Telluria mixta: one gene and its partner. Each later gene encodes a partner of the first gene's protein in a complex. Links are inferred from orthologs where the notes say so. Each region holds a gene or a part of one and is shown in the gene's direction. Other genes may lie near its edges.

Region 1 (9,989 bases):
CTCGTGCTGGAACCCGGTGTGCGCATCAGCGACCGTTTCGTACGCGACCTGGCCGCCGCGTTCACCCGCTGCGCGCGCTGGCACGGCTGTCCGCAGGTCGTGCTGGCGCATGCCGAGCCGGCCGGGCTCGCCGCGCCGCTGGGCGCCGCCCTGGGCCAGACACTGGCGGCCGCGGCCTGACGCCGGGGCCCGCATCGGCATTCCCAGGGCCGGGTACCGTTTGTGATAGATCAAACGTTGACCCGGCCGGGCTCCTTACACTAGACCTTCCTTCAGGCCAAAACCAACCAGAGGACGCCTCGCGATCCGAGACTCGCGATTCGAGAGTGCCCCGGGCCTGTCAACAACGCTCCCATCGGACCCTGCATAGCGCCGCGAATGCCATGTGGCCGGGGAGCGGATTTGTCGAACTCACTCGTGAGAAAAAGGTGGAGACTGAATGCTGACATCGACTTATACCCTCGTCGCCCTGTCTGTCGAACAGACGACGGTGCGCGCGGCCCTGCAGTCGCTGCTCGACGAGCTGCGCGCGCTGCCGGGGGACTTCAGTACCCTGGCCGCCGGCAGGGCGGCACAGTTGTGTGCTGCCCTGCGCCAGGTGTACGACAACTGTCACTGGCGCAAGCTCGACAAGTTCCTCGTGCCGGCCCTGCGCCGCAGCACGGCGGCGGCCGATGGTTTGCTGGAAGAACTCGAACGCCTCAGCGGCAAGGCGGCCGTCGCGATGAGCACGGCCGAGGCCTGCGTCGGCGCGGCGGACCATCCCGTGCCGCGCGAGGTGTTCTGCCATGCCGTCGAGTATTGCGTCGGGGCCCTGCGCAGCCGGCTGGAGCGCGAGGAAAAGGAGCTGTTCCCGCTGGCGCGCACGGCGGTCGGCGGCGACGCGTGGTTTGCGATCGCCAACCAGATGCTCGCCCATGACGCCTATGCGCAGGAGCGCCGGGGCGACCCGGGCCGCCTGCGTCACGAGCTGGTCGGACATGCCGGCCACGATGTACATGGGCGACGGCATGCGGCCTTGACCGCTGCCCACTGACCGCATCGATCTTGTCAGTGGGCAATGACGAACATGTTGCTCGCACGCGCCAGGCCGGTGTCACGAGGCCATCAGGGTTCTTTGCTATGATGGCGATTTTGGAAGTGCGATTTCATCATGTTCGAGTTCCTATTCAAGCGGCCGGGCGACAAGCCCGGCGACAAGCCGGCCGGGCAGGGAGGACAGGCGGGGGCGCAAGCGGAACCGTCCGCGTCCGCCGCCACGCATTCGTCCAACCATCAACGTGCGGCCCAGGCTGAAAAGCTGGGCCGGATCGGGGATGATGAAGCCGCCGCGGTGGAATTCATCCTCCAGTGCGAATTCTCCGAACTGCGGCTCACCGCCGCCGAGTTCGTCCATAGCCCGGAGCAACTCGAGCGTGTCCACACCGCGATGCGCAACACCGATCGCCGCGTCGCCAAACTGATGCAGTCGCGCCTCGATGCGCACCGTCACCGCGAAGCCGAGCACCGGCGCGCGCAGGTCGCCGTCGAGCAGGCCGAATCCCTCCTCAAGGACGCGGTGCTGACCCCGAACCACGTGGCCGAGCTGGACCGCAAATGGTCCGTGATCTCCGCGCCCGAGCTCGACGCCGCGTTCCAGACCGCGCGCGCCGCGCTGGCCCAGCGCCTGGAAGCGCAGGTGGCCCTGCAGCGCGCCATGATCGACCGCGTGGCCGCGTTGCGCCAGCTGGGTGGCGCCAGCCTGCCGGCGGCGGAACTGGCCCAGCGCCTGGACACGCTGGCCCAGGAACAGGACGAGGCCCTGCGTTCGCCCGAACACCCGTCGCTGCCGCGCGCCCTCGTGGCCGAATTCGCGGCCGGTATGGAAAAGCTGCGCGCCGGTCTGCAGGTGCAGGAAGCCGGCCAGGCCGCACTGGCGGCGCGCGCCGCATTCATCGACGCCCAGCAGGCGAAGCCGGTTGCCGAGCTGAATGCCGAGACGCTGCGGCGCGAATGGAAAGCGCTGCCGCATCTGCCCCAGGACGAGCAGTCGGCCGAACTGCAGCGCCGCTTCGACGCCCTGCTGGCCACGGTGCCGCAGCCCGAGCCGCGCAAGGCGAAGGAGCCGCGCGAGCCGAGGCCTGCGCACGAAGGCGGCGCAAAAACCGCCACGACAGCCCCCGCGAAAGAGGGCGCGAAGGACAACAAGCCGCGCGGCGCCGACCAGCATTTCATCGACACGATGGATGCGATGGAAGCCGCCCTGCAGCAGGGTTCGTTGGGCGCGGCCGCCGACCACGACAAGACACTGAAAGACGCGCGCGAAAAGGGCATGCGACTGACGCCCGCGCAATCCGACCGCCTGGCCCATCTGCGGGCCGAGCTCAAGCGCCTGTCCGACTGGGCGCGCTGGGGCGGCAACGTCTCGCGCGAGGAACTCATCAAGACGGTCGAGGCCTTGACCACGCAAAACCTGGCGATGAGCGAGCTGGCCAAGAAGGTCGGCAGCATGCGCGACCGCTGGAAGGCGCTCGACAGCCTGTCCGGCGCCGCGCCGAAGAGCCTGTGGGAGCGCTTCGACGCCGCCTGCACGGCCGCCTATGCGCCGGCCGCGGCCCACTTCCGTCACCTGGCCGACGAACGTCATGCGAATGCGGCGCGCGGCCAGGCGCTCGTCGAGGAAGCGCAAGCCGAGATCGCGCGCCTGCGTGACGGCAGCGTCGAGTGGAAGCACGTGGCGGGCACGGTGCAGCGGCTGCGTCTCGCATGGAGCCACCTGGGTGCCATCGACCGCAAGGAAAAGAAGCGCCTCGACGCATTGTTTACCGATGCGCTGAACGTGCTGCAGGGGCCGCTCGAAGAGCAGCGCAAGGCCGAGATGTCCGAGCGCGAAGCCATCATCGAGGAAGCGGCCGCCATCGATCCGCACGACCGCCACGCGATCGATACGATGCGTGCCCTGCAGCAACGGTGGCAGGAGCATGCGCGCGCGCTGCCGCTCGAACGCAAGAGCGAGCAGGCCCTGTGGCAGCGCTTCCGCGCCGTGTGCGACGACGTGTTCCAGCGCCGCAAGGAAACGATGCACGAGGCCGACATCGAACGCCGCGCCCACGAAGCCGCCAAGGAAGCGATCAGCGCGCGACTGGAAGCGGCGGCGGACAGCGTCACGCCGGCCACGGTTGGCAAGCTGCTGCGCGAGGCGCAGGCGGAATGGCAGGCGATCGGCCCGGTGCCGCGCGCGCATGAAGCCCGCGTGGAAAAACGCTATCACGCCGCCGTGGCGCTCGTGCAGCAGCATGCCGACCAGGCGAAGCGCGCCGCCGGCGTCGCCCAGGCGGGTGTGCTGCGCGACAAGCTGCGGCTCGTGCAGGAACTGGAGCAGGCCATCGCGGCGGACCAAAACGGTGACACGGACTGGGAGGCGCGTTGGTCTGCCTTGCCGCCCCTCGACGCCGACATGGAACGCACGCTGCGCACCCGTTTCGACGCCGCACTGGCCGCGCTGCGCGGCAGTCCGGCCGACACGGCCGCGTACAAGCGCAAGCTGGAAGAGAACAGCGGCAAGCTCCTGCACGAGTTGCTGCGCCTGGAAATCGGCGCCGGCATCGACAGCGGACCGGAATTCGCGCGCGAGCGGTTGAAGCTCCAGGTCGAGGTGCTGCAATCGTCGCTCAAGTCAGGACAAAGCGCAGGCCGTGGCGCCCAGGGCGGTGCGACGGCGCAATTGCGCGACCTGTGCGCGCTGCCGGCGCTCGTCGATGCGCGTACGGCGTCCCGGATCGAGCAGCTCGCGCTGCGTGTGGCCAAGGAGGGCAAGTGAAGAAGGATGTGACGGAAGTCCGCGTCGAGACCGCGGACTTCGACCTGAGCGCGGAAATCGCGCGCCTGCGCGCGGGCGATGCGCGCGTGGGCGCTGTCGTGAGCTTCGTCGGCACGGTGCGCGACATGAACGACGGCGACGACGTGGCCGAGCTGGAGCTGGAACATTATCCGGGCATGACGGAGAAGGCCCTGCACGACATCGTGGAGCAGGCGCGGGCGCGCTGGCCGCTGTACGGCGTCCTCGTGATCCACCGCATCGGGCCGATGCGGCCGCTGGACCAGATCGTCCTCGTCGCCTGCACGTCCGCCCACCGCGGCGAGGCGTTCGCGGCCTGCGAATTCATCATGGACTACCTCAAGACCGACGCCCCGTTCTGGAAGAAGGAGCAGACGCCGAACGGCGCGCGCTGGGTCGATGCGCGCGTGACGGACGACACGGCCCGGGCCAAGTGGGCCAGCCGCTGAGCTGGATCGCGGTCGCCGTCGGGGCGGCCCTCGGTGCCTGGCTGCGCTGGGGCTTGACCGTCTTCCTCAGCCAGATGCACGCACACATCCAGCTGGGAACGCTCGTCGCCAACCTCGTCGGCGGCTATCTGATCGGGCTGGCGCTGGGCTTGTTCGACGCCATGCCGGCGCTGTCCCCGGCCTGGCGCCTGTTCGTCATCACGGGCTTCCTTGGGGGGCTGACCACGTTTTCCAGCTTTTCCGGCGAAGCCATGGTGCTGCTGCAGCGGGGCCATTACGGCTGGGCGCTGGCCCATTCGGCGGCGCACCTGTTGGGGTCGATCGGGTGCTGCGTCGCGGGATACGCGACCTGGCGTGCCATCGCCTGATACCGTCGCGTCATTCGCTTGCGCGCAATGCGCAGGAACTGCAATCTGGCAATGTTCTAATTTTCATTGACCGGAGACCAGTATGACCAAGCAACCGTCCGCACGCCCGAGCCCTGCCTTCGTCGGCGCATCCTGGGGCGCCATGATCGTCGGCATCCTTGCCTACCTCATCGGTTTATGGAATGCGCAGATGCAGCTCAACGAGAAGGGCTATTACCTGACGATCCTGTTGTACGGCTGCTTTGCCGCCGTGTCGTTGCAAAAGACGGTGCGCGACCGCGCCGAGGGCCTGCCGGTGACGGGCATGTACGTCGGCCTGTGCTGGACCTCGCTGATGGCCGCCGTCGTGCTGCTGACGGTCGGCCTGTGGAATGCGACGCTGCTGCTCAGCGAAAAAGGCTTTTATGCGATGTCGTTCGTGCTGACCCTGTTCGCCATCATCGCCGTGCAAAAGAACGTGCGCGACCTGGCCGCCGCGGGCGACGTGCCCGAAGCGCAGCAGGCATAGCCGATCACGACTTGCCGGGCTTGGCGTGGCCGATGCGCTGCGCCCGGTAAATCCCCGTATGGCCGGAAAACAGATAGGCCAGCACGCATCCGACGGCCGCATACACCCCCACCTCCGCACCGAAGAGCTCAATGGCCATCAGGGTCGACGCGATCGGCGTGTTGGCCGCGCCGGCGAACACGGCCACGAAGCCGACGCCCGCCAACAGCGAAAAGGGCAGATGCAGCAGCGGCGCCAGCGCATTGCCGAGCGTGGCACCGATGTAAAACAGCGGCGTCACCTCGCCGCCCTTGAAGCCGGAGCCCAGCGACGCGACCGTGAACACCAGCTTGCCGGCGAAGTCCCATGGCGCCAGCGGCTGTGCGAACGCGGCCTGGATGGTCGGGATGCCGAGGCCGATGTAGCGGTCCGCACCGCATACCAGCACGACGGCCGCGACGACGCTGCCGCCCAGCAGGGGGCGTAGCGGACCGTAAGGCACGCGCCGCTTCATCCAGCCCGACAGCGCATGGGTGCAATCCGCGAACAGTTTCCCCGCGAGCCCGAACAGCGCGCCCGCGACGGCGACGGCCGCCAGCGGCCACAGGCCCAGCGCCGGTACGGACGCGATGGCGTAATGCGTGTGGTGGAGGCCCAGCGCATGGCCCCACAGCAGGCAGACCTGGTCGCCGGCGATGGCGGCCGCCAGGCAGGCCAGCAGGGCGTCGTAGCGCAGGCGGCCGATGGCCAGCACTTCCAGGCCGAAGATCGCGCCCGCCAGCGGCGTGCCGAACACGGAGGCGAAGCCCGCGCTGATGCCGGCCATCAGCACGATGCGCCGGTCTTCCATCTTCAGCCTGAACACGTGCGTGAGCTGGTCCGCGAGCGCGCCGCCCATTTGCACGGCCGTGCCCTCGCGCCCGACCGAGGCGCCGAACAGGTGCGAGATCACAGTGCCGCCCAGCACGAGCGGCGCCATGCGCAGCGGAATCACCTTTTTCGGGTCGTGGATCTCGTCGATCAGCAGGTTGTTGCCGGCCTCGACCGAGCTGCCGAAGCGCAGGTACAGCCAGCCGACGGCGAACCCGGCCAGCGGCAGCAGCGCGATCAGCCAGCGGTGAGCGTTGCGCGTCCCGGTCGCCAGTTCGAGCGCGAACAGGAAGAAGGCGGAGGCGGACCCGGACAGCAGTCCGACGGCGAGGGCGAGCAGCAGCCATTTCCCCATGTAGGGCAGCAGGCGACGTTGCTCGGACAAGAATGAATGTTCCATGGTGGACATTTTATCCCAGCACGATTTGCCACCCCAGCCGTGTATTCACATCTTGAAAAGTCGCTACGGCATCCCTAACTTGATGTCAATCCAAAATCCAACCCACAGGGATCAAAACATGCGACAAGATAAATTGACGACCAAGCTCCAGGAAGCGCTCGCCGACGCGCAGAGCCTGGCGGTCGGCAACGACAACCAGTACATCGAACCCGTCCACCTGCTGGCTGCGCTGCTGGGCCAGAGCGACGGCAGCGCGCGCTCGCTGCTGCAGCGGGCCGGCGTCAATGTGGGCAGCCTGCAGACGGCGCTGCGCTCGGCGTTCGACCGCCTGCCGAAAGTGCACGGCACGGGCGGCGACGTACAGGTCGGCCGCGAGCTCGTCGCGCTGCTGAACCTGGCCGACCGCGAATCGCAGAAGCGTGGCGACCAGTTCCTGTCGAGCGAAATGGTGCTGCTCGCCTTTACGGAAGATAAGTCCGAAGCCGGCCGCCTGGCCCGCGAAAACGGTCTCGCCCGCAAGGCGCTCGAATCGGCCATCCAGGCCGTGCGCGGCGGCGAATCCGTGAATTCCCAGGATGCCGAAGGCCAGCGCGAAGCGCTCAAGAAATACACGCTCGACCTGACGGAACGGGCCCGCAACGGCAAGCTCGACCCGGTGATCGGCCGCGACGACGAGATCCGCCGCGCCATCCAGGTGCTGCAGCGCCGTACCAAGAACAACCCCGTGCTGATCGGCGAACCCGGCGTCGGCAAGACGGCGATCGTGGAGGGGCTGGCACAGCGCATCGTCAACGGCGAAGTACCCGATTCGCTGAAAGGCAAGCGCGTGCTGTCGCTCGACATGGCCGCGCTGCTCGCGGGCGCCAAGTTCCGCGGCGAGTTCGAGGAACGCCTGAAAGCCGTGCTGAAGGAACTGGCGCAGGACGAGGGCATGACGATCGTCTTCATCGACGAGATCCACACGATGGTCGGCGCCGGCAAGGCCGAAGGCGCAATGGATGCGGGCAACATGCTGAAGCCGGCACTGGCGCGCGGCGAGCTGCACTGCATCGGCGCGACCACGCTGGACGAGTACCGCAAGTACGTCGAGAAGGATGCCGCGCTGGAGCGCCGCTTCCAGAAGATCATCGTCGACGAGCCGAGCGTGGAGGCGACCATCGCCATCCTCCGTGGCCTGCAGGAGAAGTACGAACTGCACCACAAGGTGGAGATCACGGACCCGGCGATCATCGCCGCGGCCGAGCTGTCGCACCGGTACATCACCGACCGCTTCCTGCCGGACAAGGCCATCGACCTGATCGACGAGGCAGCCTCGAAGATCAAGATCGAGATCGACTCGAAGCCGGAAGTGATGGACAAGCTCGACCGTCGACTGATCCAGCTGAAGATCGAGCGCGAAGCCGTCAAGAAGGAAACGGACGAGGCGTCGCAGCGCCGCCTGGAGCTGATCAACGACGAGATCGTCCGCCTGGAGCGCGAGTACAACGACTACGAGGAAATCCTCAAATCCGAGAAGGCGGCCGTGCAGGGCACGACGCACATCAAGGAAGAGATCGAGCGTATCCGCCTGCAGATGGATGAAGCGAAGCGCCAGAGCAACTGGCAGAAGGTATCGGAGCTGCAGTACGGCCGCCTGCCGGAGCTCGAGAAACAGCTGAAGGATGCCGAGGCTGCGGGCGAGCAACCGGAAGATGCGAACGGTAAACCGCGCCTGCTGCGCACGCAGGTCGGTGCCGAGGAAATCGCGGAAGTCGTGTCGCGCGCGACCGGCATCCCCGTCGCCCGCATGATGCAGGGCGAACGCGACAAGCTGCTGCACATCGAAGAGAAGCTGCATGAGCGCGTGGTGGGGCAGGACGAGGCGATCGAGGCCGTGTCCGATGCGATCCGCCGCTCGCGTGCGGGTCTCGCGGATCCGAACCGTCCGTACGGCTCGTTCATGTTCCTGGGCCCGACGGGTGTCGGCAAGACCGAGCTGTGCAAGGCGCTGGCGAACTTCCTGTTCGATACGGAAGACGCGCTGATCCGCATCGACATGAGCGAGTTCATGGAGAAGCATTCCGTGGCCCGCCTGATCGGCGCGCCGCCGGGCTATGTCGGCTACGAGGAGGGCGGCTACCTGACGGAAGCCGTGCGCCGCAAGCCGTACAGCGTGATCCTGCTGGACGAGATCGAGAAGGCGCATCCGGACGTGTTCAACGTCCTGCTGCAGGTGCTCGACGACGGCCGCATGACGGACGGCCAGGGCCGCACGGTGGACTTCAAGAACACCGTGATCGTGATGACGTCGAACCTGGGTTCGCACAAGATCCAGTCGATGGACAGCGACGATCCGGCCGTCGTGAAGCTGGCGGTGATGGCCGAGGTCCGCGGACACTTCCGCCCCGAGTTCATCAACCGCATCGACGAGATCGTCGTGTTCCATGCGCTGGACGAGAAGAACATCGGCGCGATCGCGAAGATCCAGCTGAAGAGCCTGGAGCAGCGTCTCGAGAAGATGGAAATGGCGCTCGACATCAGCGACGAGGCCTTGCAGAAGATCGCGGAAGCGGGCTTCGATCCGGTGTATGGCGCGCGTCCGCTCAAGCGCGCGATCCAGCAGCAGATCGAGAATCCGCTGTCGAAGGACATCCTGGCGGGCCGCTTCGGACCGAAGGATACGATCCGCGTCGGCGTGCGCGGCGGCCAGCTGGTGTTCGGCGAAGAGCCGGCCGTCGAGCTGGCGAAGTAAGCTGTCGTTGGAATGGAAACGCCCTGTCGGCCAGCGCCGGCAGGGCGTTTTTTTACGCGCGCTTGCGGCGCGCCATGACGCCGAGCAGGCCCAGGCCGCCGAGCATCAGCGCGTACGTCTGCGGTTCCGGCACGGCGGAGACCACGAGATGTTCGCCCATCAGGCTGCCGACCTTTTTATTGCCGTCCGCGCCGAACATGGTGAGCTTGAGCTGGGGCGACGTCGGGTCGACATTGTCGCCGGAGAAGGTGAACTGGAACACCATGTCGTCCGTCAGGGCGAGGCGCGCGCCCGAATAGCACAGCGAGCTGCCGGCATGGCTGCCGCCGGTGCAGCCGTTTGCGTTCAACTCCTTGCTGGACAGCGTCCAGTTCGCCGCGCCGCCCGGTGCGGCCGTCAGCGACACGCTGTCGAAGCTGCCGAGGTCCTTCAGTTGCAGGGCACCGAGGGAGGTGGCACCGGCCCAGCTGCCGGTCGGGGCGGCGGCGTCGACCTCGAGGGTCAGCACGTTGCCGGACCAGGATGACGTAAAGTCGACGCCCTGGAATTCGATCGTGCCGGCCTGGGCTGATGCGAGCGCGCCGGCGCCCAGCAGCGCCGCCAGCAGGGTAGTGCGGATGCGTGATGTCATGTTCTCTCCTTCTCCACGAAATGCAAGAACCCGACGGCTCGCGTCCTGCGAGACCGCCGGGCACATACGGATCAGATCCGTGCCGCAAGGGTAGAAGGGGGGGGCGATATGGCTCTGTTAGCCGACTAACTCATCGGTTGTAACAACAACGCCCCGCCGGGCGCTTGGCCGGGCGGGGCGTTTGGGGGATTGCGTTCAGCGCGGGCGGCGGCGCAGCACGAAGCCCATCAGGCCCA
Region 2 (10,018 bases), 1.9 Mb from region 1 along the record:
TTCCCGCCATGCTGCGCGCCAACGAGTGCGCGCGCATGACGAACGACGCGCTGGAGGCGGGCCTGGACCGCATCTGGGAAGTGATGCGCGGCTGCATCGAGCATGGTCTCGTCACGGAAGGGGAGCTGCCGGGCGGCCTGAACGTCAAGCGCCGCGCCGCGAAGCTGTGGCGCCAGGAGCAGGCGGGACGCAATGCGACGAACCACCTGCCGCACGACGCGGTCAACCAGGTCAGCCTGTATGCGATGGCCGTCAACGAAGAAAACGCGGCCGGCGGCCGGGTGGTGACGGCGCCGACGAACGGCGCGGCCGGCATCATTCCGGCCGTGCTGCGCTACTACGCCGAGGATTGCCGCCCGAGCGACGCACGGCGCGGCATCCACGATTTCCTGCTGACGGCGGCCGCGATCGGCATGCTGTGCAAGAAGAACGCGTCCATCTCGGGCGCCGAGATCGGGTGCCAGGGCGAGGTGGGCGTCGCGTGCGCGATGGCGGCGGCGGGCCTCGTCGCGGCGCTGGGCGGGTCCAACGGCCAGATCGAAAACGCGGCCGAGATCGGCATCGAACACCATCTCGGCATGACGTGCGACCCGATCGGCGGCCTCGTGCAGATCCCGTGCATCGAGCGCAACGGCATGGGTGCGATCAAGGCCATCACGGCGGCGTCGCTGGCGATGAAGGGCGATGGGACGCACTTCGTCAGCCTGGACGACGTCATCGAGACGATGCGCCAGACTGGCTTAGACATGCAGGCCAAGTACAAGGAGACGTCGCTGGGTGGTCTGGCGATCCATGTGGTGACGGTGAATCACGCCGCATGCTGATGCAAACGGTGGGCTTTCCTGCCCACCGCATTGCAGTGCATCATTTTCCAACGAAATAACAAAACAATATTCGGTAAAAAGACAATATTGCTCGTCCGGACTATAATAAATATCCAACGCCAGCCAACTCCGATCTTTTCTACCGTATGCAATATGTGTCCACCCGCGCAACGAGCGCGTCCGCAGCACGTAATCCCCAACACTTTTCCGACATCCTGCTGGGCGGCCTGGCGCCGGACGGCGGGTTGTATCTGCCCGAACAGTACCCGCAGGTAACCGGCGCCGAGCTCGACGCCTGGCGCACCCTGTCGTACGCGGAACTCGCGTACGAGATCCTGCGCAAGTTCGCGACCGACATTCCGGACGCCGACCTGAAGGCCCTGACGGCGAAGACGTACACCCCCGAGGTCTACCGGAACGCCCGCGCCGACGAGTCCGCAAGCCAGATCACGCCGCTGCGCGTGCTGGAACAGTCGCCGGAGCGCACGCTGATCCTGCAAGGCCTGTCGAACGGTCCGACGCTGGCCTTCAAGGACATGGCGATGCAGTTGCTGGGCAACCTGTTCGAATACGCGCTGGCGAAGAACGGCGACGAGCTGAACATCTTTGGCGCCACGTCCGGCGACACGGGCAGCGCGGCCGAATACGCGATGCGCGGCAAGCGCGGCATCCGCGTGTTCATGCTGTCGCCGCACAAGAAGATGAGCGCGTTCCAGACCGCGCAGATGTTCAGCCTGCAGGACCCGAACATCTTCAACATCGCCGTCGAAGGCGTGTTCGACGATTGCCAGGACATGGTCAAGGCCGTGTCGAACGACCTCGAATTCAAGGTCCGCCAGAAGATCGGCACCGTGAATTCGATCAACTGGGCGCGCGTCGTCGCGCAGGTCGTGTACTACTTCCGCGGCTACCTCAGCGCGACGACGTCGAACGACCAGAAAGTGTCGTTCACCGTCCCGTCGGGCAACTTCGGCAATATCTGCGCCGGCCACATTGCGCGCATGATGGGCCTGCCGATCGCGAAGCTGGTCGTCGCGACGAACGAAAACAATGTGCTGGACGAATTCTTCCGCACCGGCGTGTACCGCGTCCGTAAATCGTCCGAGACGTACCACACGTCGAGCCCGTCGATGGACATCTCGAAGGCATCGAACTTCGAGCGCTTCGTGTACGACCTCGTCGGCCGCGACGCGGACCGCACGCATGCGCTGTTCCGCAAGGTCGACACGCACGGCGGCTTCGACCTGTCCGGCGCGCCGGGCAGCGACGGCGACGAGTTCAATCTGGTGGCCAACTACGGCTTCCAGTCGGGCTGCTCGACGCACGAAGACCGCCTCGCGACGATCCGCGACGTGTTCGACGACTACGGCATCACCATCGACACGCACACGGCCGACGGCATCAAGGTCGCGCGCGAACACGTGGAGCCGGGCGTGCCGATGATCGTGCTGGAGACGGCACTGGCCGCCAAGTTCAACGAGACGATCCTGGAAGCGCTGGGCACCGACGCCGCGCGTCCGGCCGGCTTCGAGGACATCGAGTCGCTGCCGCAGCGCTTCGTCGTCATGCAGCCGAACGTCGCCGAGATGAAGCAGTTCATCGCGGCGCACACGGGGCTGGACAAGTGAACCAGCCGGCACGCAAGCCCCTGATGCCGGTGCGGGAAGCGCTGGATTTCCTGCTGGCGGCGGCACGTGCCGTCGACGGCGTCGAGGAAGTCGACACGCTCGCCGCCAACGGCCGCGTGCTCGCCGTCGACCAGGTGTCGGGCTTGAACGTGCCGTCCGCGGACAACACGCAGATGGATGGTTACGCCGTCCGCGCGGCCGATTGCGCGAGCGGCTCGGCCACCTTGCGCATCGCCCAGCGCATTCCGGCCGGTACGGTGGGCCAGAAGCTGGAGCCGGGCACCGCCGCCCGCATCTTCACGGGCGCACTGATTCCGGAAGGCGCGGATGCCGTCGTGATGCAGGAGCAGTGTGAAGCTGACGGCGACCAGGTCACCGTGAAGCACACGCCGCAGCCGGGCGAATGGATCCGCCGCACCGGCGAGGACATCGTCGCGGGCAGCGTGATCCTGCCGGCCGGTACGCGGCTGCGCGGCCAGGAGCTGGGACTGGCGGCTTCCGTCGGCGTCGCGCGCCTGCCTGTGCGCCGGCGCGTGCGCGTGGCCGTGTTCTTCACGGGCGACGAACTGGCGATGCCGGGCGAGCCGCTGGCGCCGGGCGCCATCTACAACTCGAACCGGTTTACCTTGCGCGGCCTGCTGGAAAACCTCGGCTGCGAGATCAGCGACTACGGCATCGTGCCCGATTCGCTGCAGGCCACGCGCGACACCCTGCGTGCCGCGGCCGCACAGCACGACCTGATCATCACGTCGGGCGGCGTCTCCGTCGGCGAGGAGGACCACATCAAGCCGGCCGTGGAAGCGGAAGGGCGCCTGAACATGTGGCAGATCGCCGTCAAGCCGGGCAAGCCGCTCGCGTTCGGCGAAGTGCATCGCGATGGCCAGGGCAGTGCGTTCTTCCTCGGCCTCCCGGGCAATCCGGTCTCGAGCTTCATCACGTTCCTGCTGTTCGTGCGGCCGTTCCTGCTGCGCCTGCAGGGCGTGACGGGTGCTGCTGCACCGAAGGCGATTCCGCTGCGCGCGGATTTCGACTGGACGAAGCCGGACCGCCGCAATGAATTCCTGCGCGCCCGCATCAACGACGCCGGCGGGCTGGACCTGTTCCCGAACCAGGGCTCCGGCGTGCTCACGTCGACGGTATGGGCCGACGGCCTGATCGACAATCCGCCGGGCCAGGCGATCGCGAAGGGCGACATCGTGCGCTTCATTCCGTTCGCGTCGCTGCAGTACTGAGAGATGTCATGAAGATCAATTTGAAATTCTTTGCCAGCGTGCGTGAAGCCGTCGGCAGTTCGGGCGAGTCGGTCGACCTGCCGGCGGACGTGGCGACCGTGGGCGCCGTGCGCGATTTCCTGATCGCCCGCGGCGGCGCATGGGCGGACGCCCTCGCGCACGAGCGTGCGCTGCGCATGGCGTTCAACCATGTGATGTGCGAGCCGGGGATGCCGGTGCAGGAAGGCGGGGAAGTGGCGTTCTTCCCGCCGGTTACTGGCGGCTAAATGGCACAGCTGTAACGGCCGCTACTGCCGAACAACGTCGCCCCCGCGCAGGCGGGGGCCCAATTTAAGCCTGCAGTACTGCACGCTTAACGGCGACGCTACGGAATTGGGTTCCCGCCTTCGCGGGAACGACGGTTTTGCTTTGCGTGGTCGCTCAGACGATCGTCTTCTCCGCCAACGCCAGCAATTTCGCGCAATTGGCATTGCGCTCGCCATAGTCGCGCCACGCGGTGGCGCGCGCGAGCTCCTGCCATTTGCGCAGCGAGTCCTGGCTCAGGTCCACGGTACGGCCGCCGGCACCCTGGAACAGCGCGGCCACGGCCGCGTCGTCCTGCTGGGCCGACTTGCGCGCGAACGCTTCCAGGTCGGCGCCCACGGACAGCAGCACGGCCTGCTGGTCTTTCGGCAGGCGCTCGAAGGCGGCGCGCGACATCAGCAGCGGCTCCAGCATGAACCAGTACGTGCCGCCGCGCGCGGTCGTCACGGACTTGCTCACTTCATCGAGCCGGAACGAGATCAGCGACGAGGACGAGGTCATTGCCGCGTCGAGCTGGCCCTTTTCCATCGCGCTCTTGATGTCGTTCGACGGCATCGAGACGACGGTGGCGCCGGCTTCCTTGAGGATCATGTCCATTTCGGGCGAGCCGCCGCGCACCTTCAGGCCGGCGGCGTCCTCGGGGTCGACGATCGGCTTCCCGCGCGACGCCATGCCGCCCGCCTGCCAGATCCAGCTCAGCATGATCAAGCCCTTGTCGGCCAGCATGCGGTTGAATTCCTTGCCGATCTCTTCGTTTTTCCAGGCATAACCCTGCTCGTACGACGTGACGAGGCCGGGCATCAGGCCGATGTTCACTTCGGGCAGGTCGGCACCGGCGTACGACAGCGGCACCAGCGAGATGTCGAGCGCGCCCTTGGCCAGCGCGGGGATCTGCGCATCGCTCTTCATGAGGGTCGAGCGCGGGTAGATCGAGAATTTGACTCTTCCTTTGGTCCGCCGTTCCGTCTCGGCCGCGAACATGCGGCACAGGCGGTCGCGGAAATCACCTTCGGCGACACTGCCGCCGGGGAATTGATGGGAAATCTTGAGGTTCGTGGGCTGGGCCCATGCAGCGTGCAACAAGAGCGGACTGGCCGCAATTCCAACCAGCATTGTCCTACGGGTGATAACCGACATACACATCCTCCAAGATGATATTGCGGACTACCTTACGAATCGTGGACGCCTCTTGACGACCGCCTTGGGCGTACATCGTTCGAGCTTTTTACATTTTGTAGCCTATAAGAATAGGCTCAGCAGTTTGCTTGTCAAGAAAATATTGCGCCAAAAAACCATGCGGCGCAGCATAAAGACAGGCCGAAAAAGAGCGGAATGAAGGGCGCAGTATCGCGGCGCAGAGTCGAACCGGTTTGCGCTGGATCTGAAGTGCGGCGTGCTGCGACGCCGCGAATGTTACGCAGATGGCCGGACGGTCGCCGGCGTTTTTTGACAGACCATGCAAGGCGCGTCATGCGCCGTGCATGACAGGAAGGATCAGCGGGCGGGGAACGGATACGTGGCCGGGCTCACGTTGCCGTCCCTGTCGACGGCCTGCACGCCGAACAGCAGGTTGTCCTTCGACAGGTCGACGCGGTACGTCGTGACGTTGCCGACGAATTTCGAGCCCTGCCACTGCGGTGCCGTCGTGTCGCGCCACACGATGCGGTAGCCGGCCAGGTCGGGTTCCGTGTTCGCCTTCCACACGAGGTCCGTGCCGTTGTCGAGGTTCGCCGTTTTCACCTTGACGTCCTGCGGGGCGGCCGGCGCCAGCGCGAGCGATGCCAGCGACGCCGCGTTCACCCGCGCGACCTGGGCCACGTACTCCGGATCGACGTATTCGACGAGATCGCCGATCTTCTTGCCGTTTTCCGTCCGCAGGTCCTGGTGCTGGTGGTTGAAGTCCTCGTGCGGTTCCGTGAAGCGCACGGCCGCGTAGCCGGCGTCGAGGAACGGGCTGTGGTCGCCGCCGCGCAGGTAGCGGTCGCGCCGGTAGATGATGTTCACCTTGAAGTCCGGGACATAGCGCTCGCCCGTCTCCTTGACGTGGCGCGCCAGCTGGCGCGTGATCGAGTCGTTCTCGCCGCCCGTCTGGAGCAAGGTGCGCAGCGCCGGCGTCGTCTCCTTCACGGGCGGGACGCCTTCCGCGAACAGGCGCACTTCCGCGTTATCCAGCTTGCCGTTCTCGTCGTGCGAGCTGCCGATGATGTCGTTATTGAGCATGCCCGCGATGTTCATGCCGGCCGCTTTCGCCTTCGCCGCGTAGTCGCCGGAGCCGTACAGGCCTTGCTCTTCCGCCGCGACGGTCATGAACACGAGCGAGGCGTCGAACTTGTGGCGCGACATCACGCACGCCATCTCGATGACGGCCGCGGTGCCGGAGGCGTCGTCGTTGGCGCCCGGCGCGTCGGCCGTGTAATTCATCACGTCGGTCACGCGCGAATCGTAATGGCCGCTGACGACGTAGTAGCGATCCTTCGATGCCGCCTGCGTGCCGGGCAGGGTCGCCACCACGTTGACGATTTCGGTCGGGCGCGAGATGCGGTTGGCGACGGGGTGGACGTGGCTCTGGAACTGCACGTCCAGCTTGCCGGCGCCGCAGCGTTCCAGTTCGGCCTTGATCCAGCGCCGCGCCGCGCCGATGCCGCGCGTGCTTGACTCCGTCTCGGACATCGTGTGGCGCGTGCCGAAGCTCACGAGTTTTTCCACGTAGGCGTGGATGCGCTGCGGCGAGATCTCGCGCACGATGGCGTCGACGTCGGCCTGGCGCGCGGGCAGCGTGGCGTCCGTGAGCGGCGCGGCGTGGACGCCGGCGCCGAGCAGCAGCAGGATGGGGAGGGTGGTCTTGTGAACGGGGTGCATGGGACTCCTTGCCGGTTGGGCTTTTTGTATGAAGGGCGACGTGCGGATGCGCGGGCGTCGCCGCCATGCACTGTACCCGACGGCGGCAAACCGGGAAATCTTTACACCGTCACGTCTTGGACCAGCGCCGCAGCATGGCGAGGATGACGAGGGCGAACAACGTGGACAGCAGTGCCGTCGCTTCGCGGCCCATGCCCGCCGCGACGCCGAGTGCGGCCGTGAGCCAGATGCTGGCCGCCGTCGTGAGGCCGCGCACGTCGTTGCGGTCCCGTTGCTTGAGGATCGCGCCGGCCCCGAGGAAGCCGATGCCGGCCGTGACGCCCTGCAGCACGCGCGACAGGTCTTCCATCTTCATGCCGGCCTGCAGCGGAATCAGCACGAACAGCGCGGAGCCCAGCGACACGAGCATGTGCGTGCGCAGGCCCGCGGGCGCGCCGACGGATTCGCGCTCCCAGCCCAGCACCCCGCCGAGCACCACCGCCACCAGCAGGCGCACGACGATGCGCACGATGCCCGCGCCGTCGCCGATGTCGGTGAATTCCTCGCGTACCGTGCTCCACACGTCGTCCCAGGTCATGCCGTCTCCTCTCTGCCGATGAGCGTCATGATGCCAGCCCGGGCCGCTCGGCGGCGCACGGCCGCGCGCTCATAACGTGCCGAGGAACGTACGGATCGCGGCGGTGACGGCCTGCGGCTGGTCGAACATCGCGAAGTGGCGCGCCGGCGCGACCGTCACCACCTGCAGCTTCGGCGTGCCTTCCATCAGCGCGCGGTAGTAGTCGGCCTTGGCGGCGGGCGTGAGGCCCTGCTGGCTGCTGTCCAGGTCCAGGTAGGGCACGATGGCCAGCACCGGCGCCTGGATCGATTTCAGGCCGGGGCGCAGGTCCACGGTCACCACGTCGGCGGCCCAGGTGCCGACGGACGCCGGATCGCTGCGCGCCGTCAGCTGGGCCAGCGCATCGGCCCTGGCCATGTCCATCACGCCGATCGTACGCATATAGCCCTGCTGCTGTTGCGCGAACCGGTCCGGGGCCTGCGTGCCGACCTGGGCGCGCATCCGCTCGGCGAACTGGGCGCGCTGGGGCGGCGTCATGTCTTCCGCGCCGGGCATCACGGGCAGGCCGTCGATGCTGACGATGCCGCCGACCAGCGCCGGCTTGTCCTCGGCGACCGCGAGCGCGAGGATGCCGCCCAGGCTGTGGCCCACGATGACGGGTTTCTCGAGCCGGCGGCTCGCGATCAGTTCCTCGACCGCGGCGCGCGCCGCGGCGAACGGGGCCGGGCCGGCCGGCGGGCGGCCGTCGAAGCCGGGCAGGGTCAGTACGTAGACCGCGTGGTCGGGCGCGAATGCGCGGATCGTGTCCTGCCACACCCAGCTGCCGCTCGCCAGGCCGGGGATCAGGATCAGCGGGCGTCCCTTGCCGCCATGGCGTTCGACCAGCACGCCGCCCACGTCGAAGCGCTCGGCCGGCGCGATGGTGGCGGCGAAGCGGTTCGGTGCCGGCGCGGCGTCGGCGGCGCGGCTGTGGTGGCCGGCGCTCATGCACAGCGTGACGGCGATGGCGGCGAATAGGGCTTTGTTGCGGAAGATGTTCATGCGGTCTCCTGGTCCGGGAAGAAGATGGTTTCGATCGGTTGTTCGAAGAGTTTCGCGAGCGCGAAGGCCAGCGGCAGGCTCGGGTCGTAGCGGCCCGTCTCGATGGCGATGACGGTCTGGCGCGAGACATCCAGCAGCTCGGCCAGGTGCGCCTGGCTCCAGCCGCGCGCCGCGCGCAGGTCGCGGATGGTGTTCTTCATGACTGGAGTGCCCGGCGTGCGGCCAGACCGCGCACGAGGCTCGCGACACCCCAGCTGGCACCCATGACCATCCAGACGCTGAACATCGACAGCTTCGGGAAGCCCGCGGTTTCGAGGAAGCCGTAGCTGAATGTGACCGCGCCGGTGATCCCGAACGCGAGCGCCAGGGTCTCCAGCAGACGCATCCGCTGGTATTCGTCGATGCGCGCGACGTGGCGCGCGATGGCGCGGATCATCAGGCCGAAGCCGATCATCGGCGCCAGCAGCACGATGGTGCGCAGCAGGCCGTCGTCCATGGGGCGGCCGTAGCGGATCGACGCCACGAGCAGCACGACATACACGGCGATGGCCGTCCACAAATCGATGCGGTAGGCCCGGGCGACACGTTTCTCATGCATTGCATACCTCCTCATGTAAAGTATGCTTTACATCGTAGGCCGGCTCCGGATCGATGTCAAGCTTCCTTTACATCCATTTTTGGCGCTTGTTCGACTACAATGCTCGCCTCCGCGTTTTCTCGTTTCCCTCCCGCTACCGCCATGTCCCACCCCACCGAAACCCGTCCCCACGCCATCGTCATCGGCGGCGGCCCCGCCGGCCTGATGGCGGCCGAGATGCTGTCCGCGGGCGGCGCGCACGTGGACCTGTACGATGCGATGCCGTCCGTCGGCCGCAAATTCCTCCTGGCCGGCAAGGGCGGCATGAACATCACGCATGCGGAACCCTACGACGCGTTCATCGGGCGCTATGGCGCGCGCGCCGGCGCGGTGAAGCCGTGGGTGGACGCATTCCCACCGGCGCAGCTGCGCGAATGGATCCACGGACTGGGCGTCGACACGTTCGTCGGGACGTCGGGCCGCGTGTTTCCGACCGACATGAAGGCCGCGCCGCTGCTGCGCGCCTGGCTGCACCGGTTGCGCGAGGCGGGCGTCATGTTCCATATGCGCCACCGCTGGACCGGCTGGCGCGACGGTGCGCTGGCGTTCGACACGCCCGGCGGCACGACGACCGTGGATGCGTCGGGCGCCGCAACCGTGCTTGCCCTGGGCGGCGCGAGCTGGGCGCGGCTCGGGTCCGACGGTGCGTGGGTCCCGCTGCTCACCAACCGTGGTGTGGAGTTGGCGCCCCTCGTGCCGGCCAACTGCGGCTTCGACGCCGACTGGTCGGATCACTTCGCGGAGCGTCACGCCGGCGCGCCGCTGACAACGGTCGCGCTGGCGCTGGCGGGCGGCCCGTTCCGCAAGGGCCAGTTCGTCGTCACCGCGACCGGTATCGAGGGCAGCCTCGTGTACGCGCTGTCGGCCGGGATCCGCGACCGCATCGCGCAGGACGGCCAGGCGACCGTATTGCTGGACCTGTTGCCGGACCACGACCC

The links.
Region 2: the proteins of moaE (region 1) and moaD are in contact, whole or in part, in a crystal structure (PDB 1FMA), measured with the Escherichia coli proteins. The link is inferred for Telluria mixta from one-to-one orthologs.

The regions. Positions count from the first base shown.
Region 1 is NZ_CP119520.1:4,260,494-4,270,482, forward strand. The notes cover bases 2,845-5,536. They hold moaE (molybdopterin synthase catalytic subunit MoaE), read left to right. Parts: upstream 2,845-3,807; coding sequence 3,808-4,266; downstream 4,267-5,536. Other genes in these bases: P0M04_RS19060 (DUF349 domain-containing protein), read left to right, coding at 2,845-3,799; crcB (fluoride efflux transporter CrcB), read left to right, coding at 4,251-4,634; yiaA (inner membrane protein YiaA), read left to right, coding at 4,717-5,142; P0M04_RS19080 (voltage-gated chloride channel family protein), read right to left, coding at 5,147-5,536. Also shown: P0M04_RS19050 (winged helix-turn-helix domain-containing protein), read left to right, coding at 1-180; P0M04_RS19055 (hemerythrin domain-containing protein), read left to right, coding at 440-1,036; more of P0M04_RS19060, read left to right, coding at 1,154-2,844; more of P0M04_RS19080, read right to left, coding at 5,537-6,391; ATP-dependent chaperone ClpB, read left to right, coding at 6,510-9,122; P0M04_RS19090 (FxDxF family PEP-CTERM protein), read right to left, coding at 9,175-9,753; P0M04_RS19095 (PEP-CTERM sorting domain-containing protein), read right to left, coding at 9,949-9,989. UniProt on the Escherichia coli protein: Converts molybdopterin precursor Z to molybdopterin. This requires the incorporation of two sulfur atoms into precursor Z to generate a dithiolene group. The sulfur is provided by MoaD.
Region 2 is NZ_CP119520.1:6,138,974-6,148,991, reverse strand. What follows is about bases 2,601-5,321. They hold moaD (molybdopterin converting factor subunit 1), read left to right. Parts: upstream 2,601-3,692; coding sequence 3,693-3,950; downstream 3,951-5,321. Other genes in these bases: dctP (TRAP transporter substrate-binding protein DctP), read right to left, coding at 4,105-5,124; P0M04_RS27105 (molybdopterin molybdotransferase MoeA), read left to right, coding at 2,601-3,684. Also shown: P0M04_RS27115 (L-serine ammonia-lyase), read left to right, coding at 1-824; thrC (threonine synthase), read left to right, coding at 971-2,452; more of P0M04_RS27105, read left to right, coding at 2,476-2,600; P0M04_RS27090 (M28 family peptidase), read right to left, coding at 5,482-6,846; P0M04_RS27085 (MgtC/SapB family protein), read right to left, coding at 6,956-7,423; P0M04_RS27080 (alpha/beta fold hydrolase), read right to left, coding at 7,493-8,443; P0M04_RS27075 (helix-turn-helix transcriptional regulator), read right to left, coding at 8,440-8,643; P0M04_RS27070 (hypothetical protein), read right to left, coding at 8,640-9,041; P0M04_RS27065 (TIGR03862 family flavoprotein), read left to right, coding at 9,183-10,018. UniProt on the Escherichia coli protein: Involved in sulfur transfer in the conversion of molybdopterin precursor Z to molybdopterin.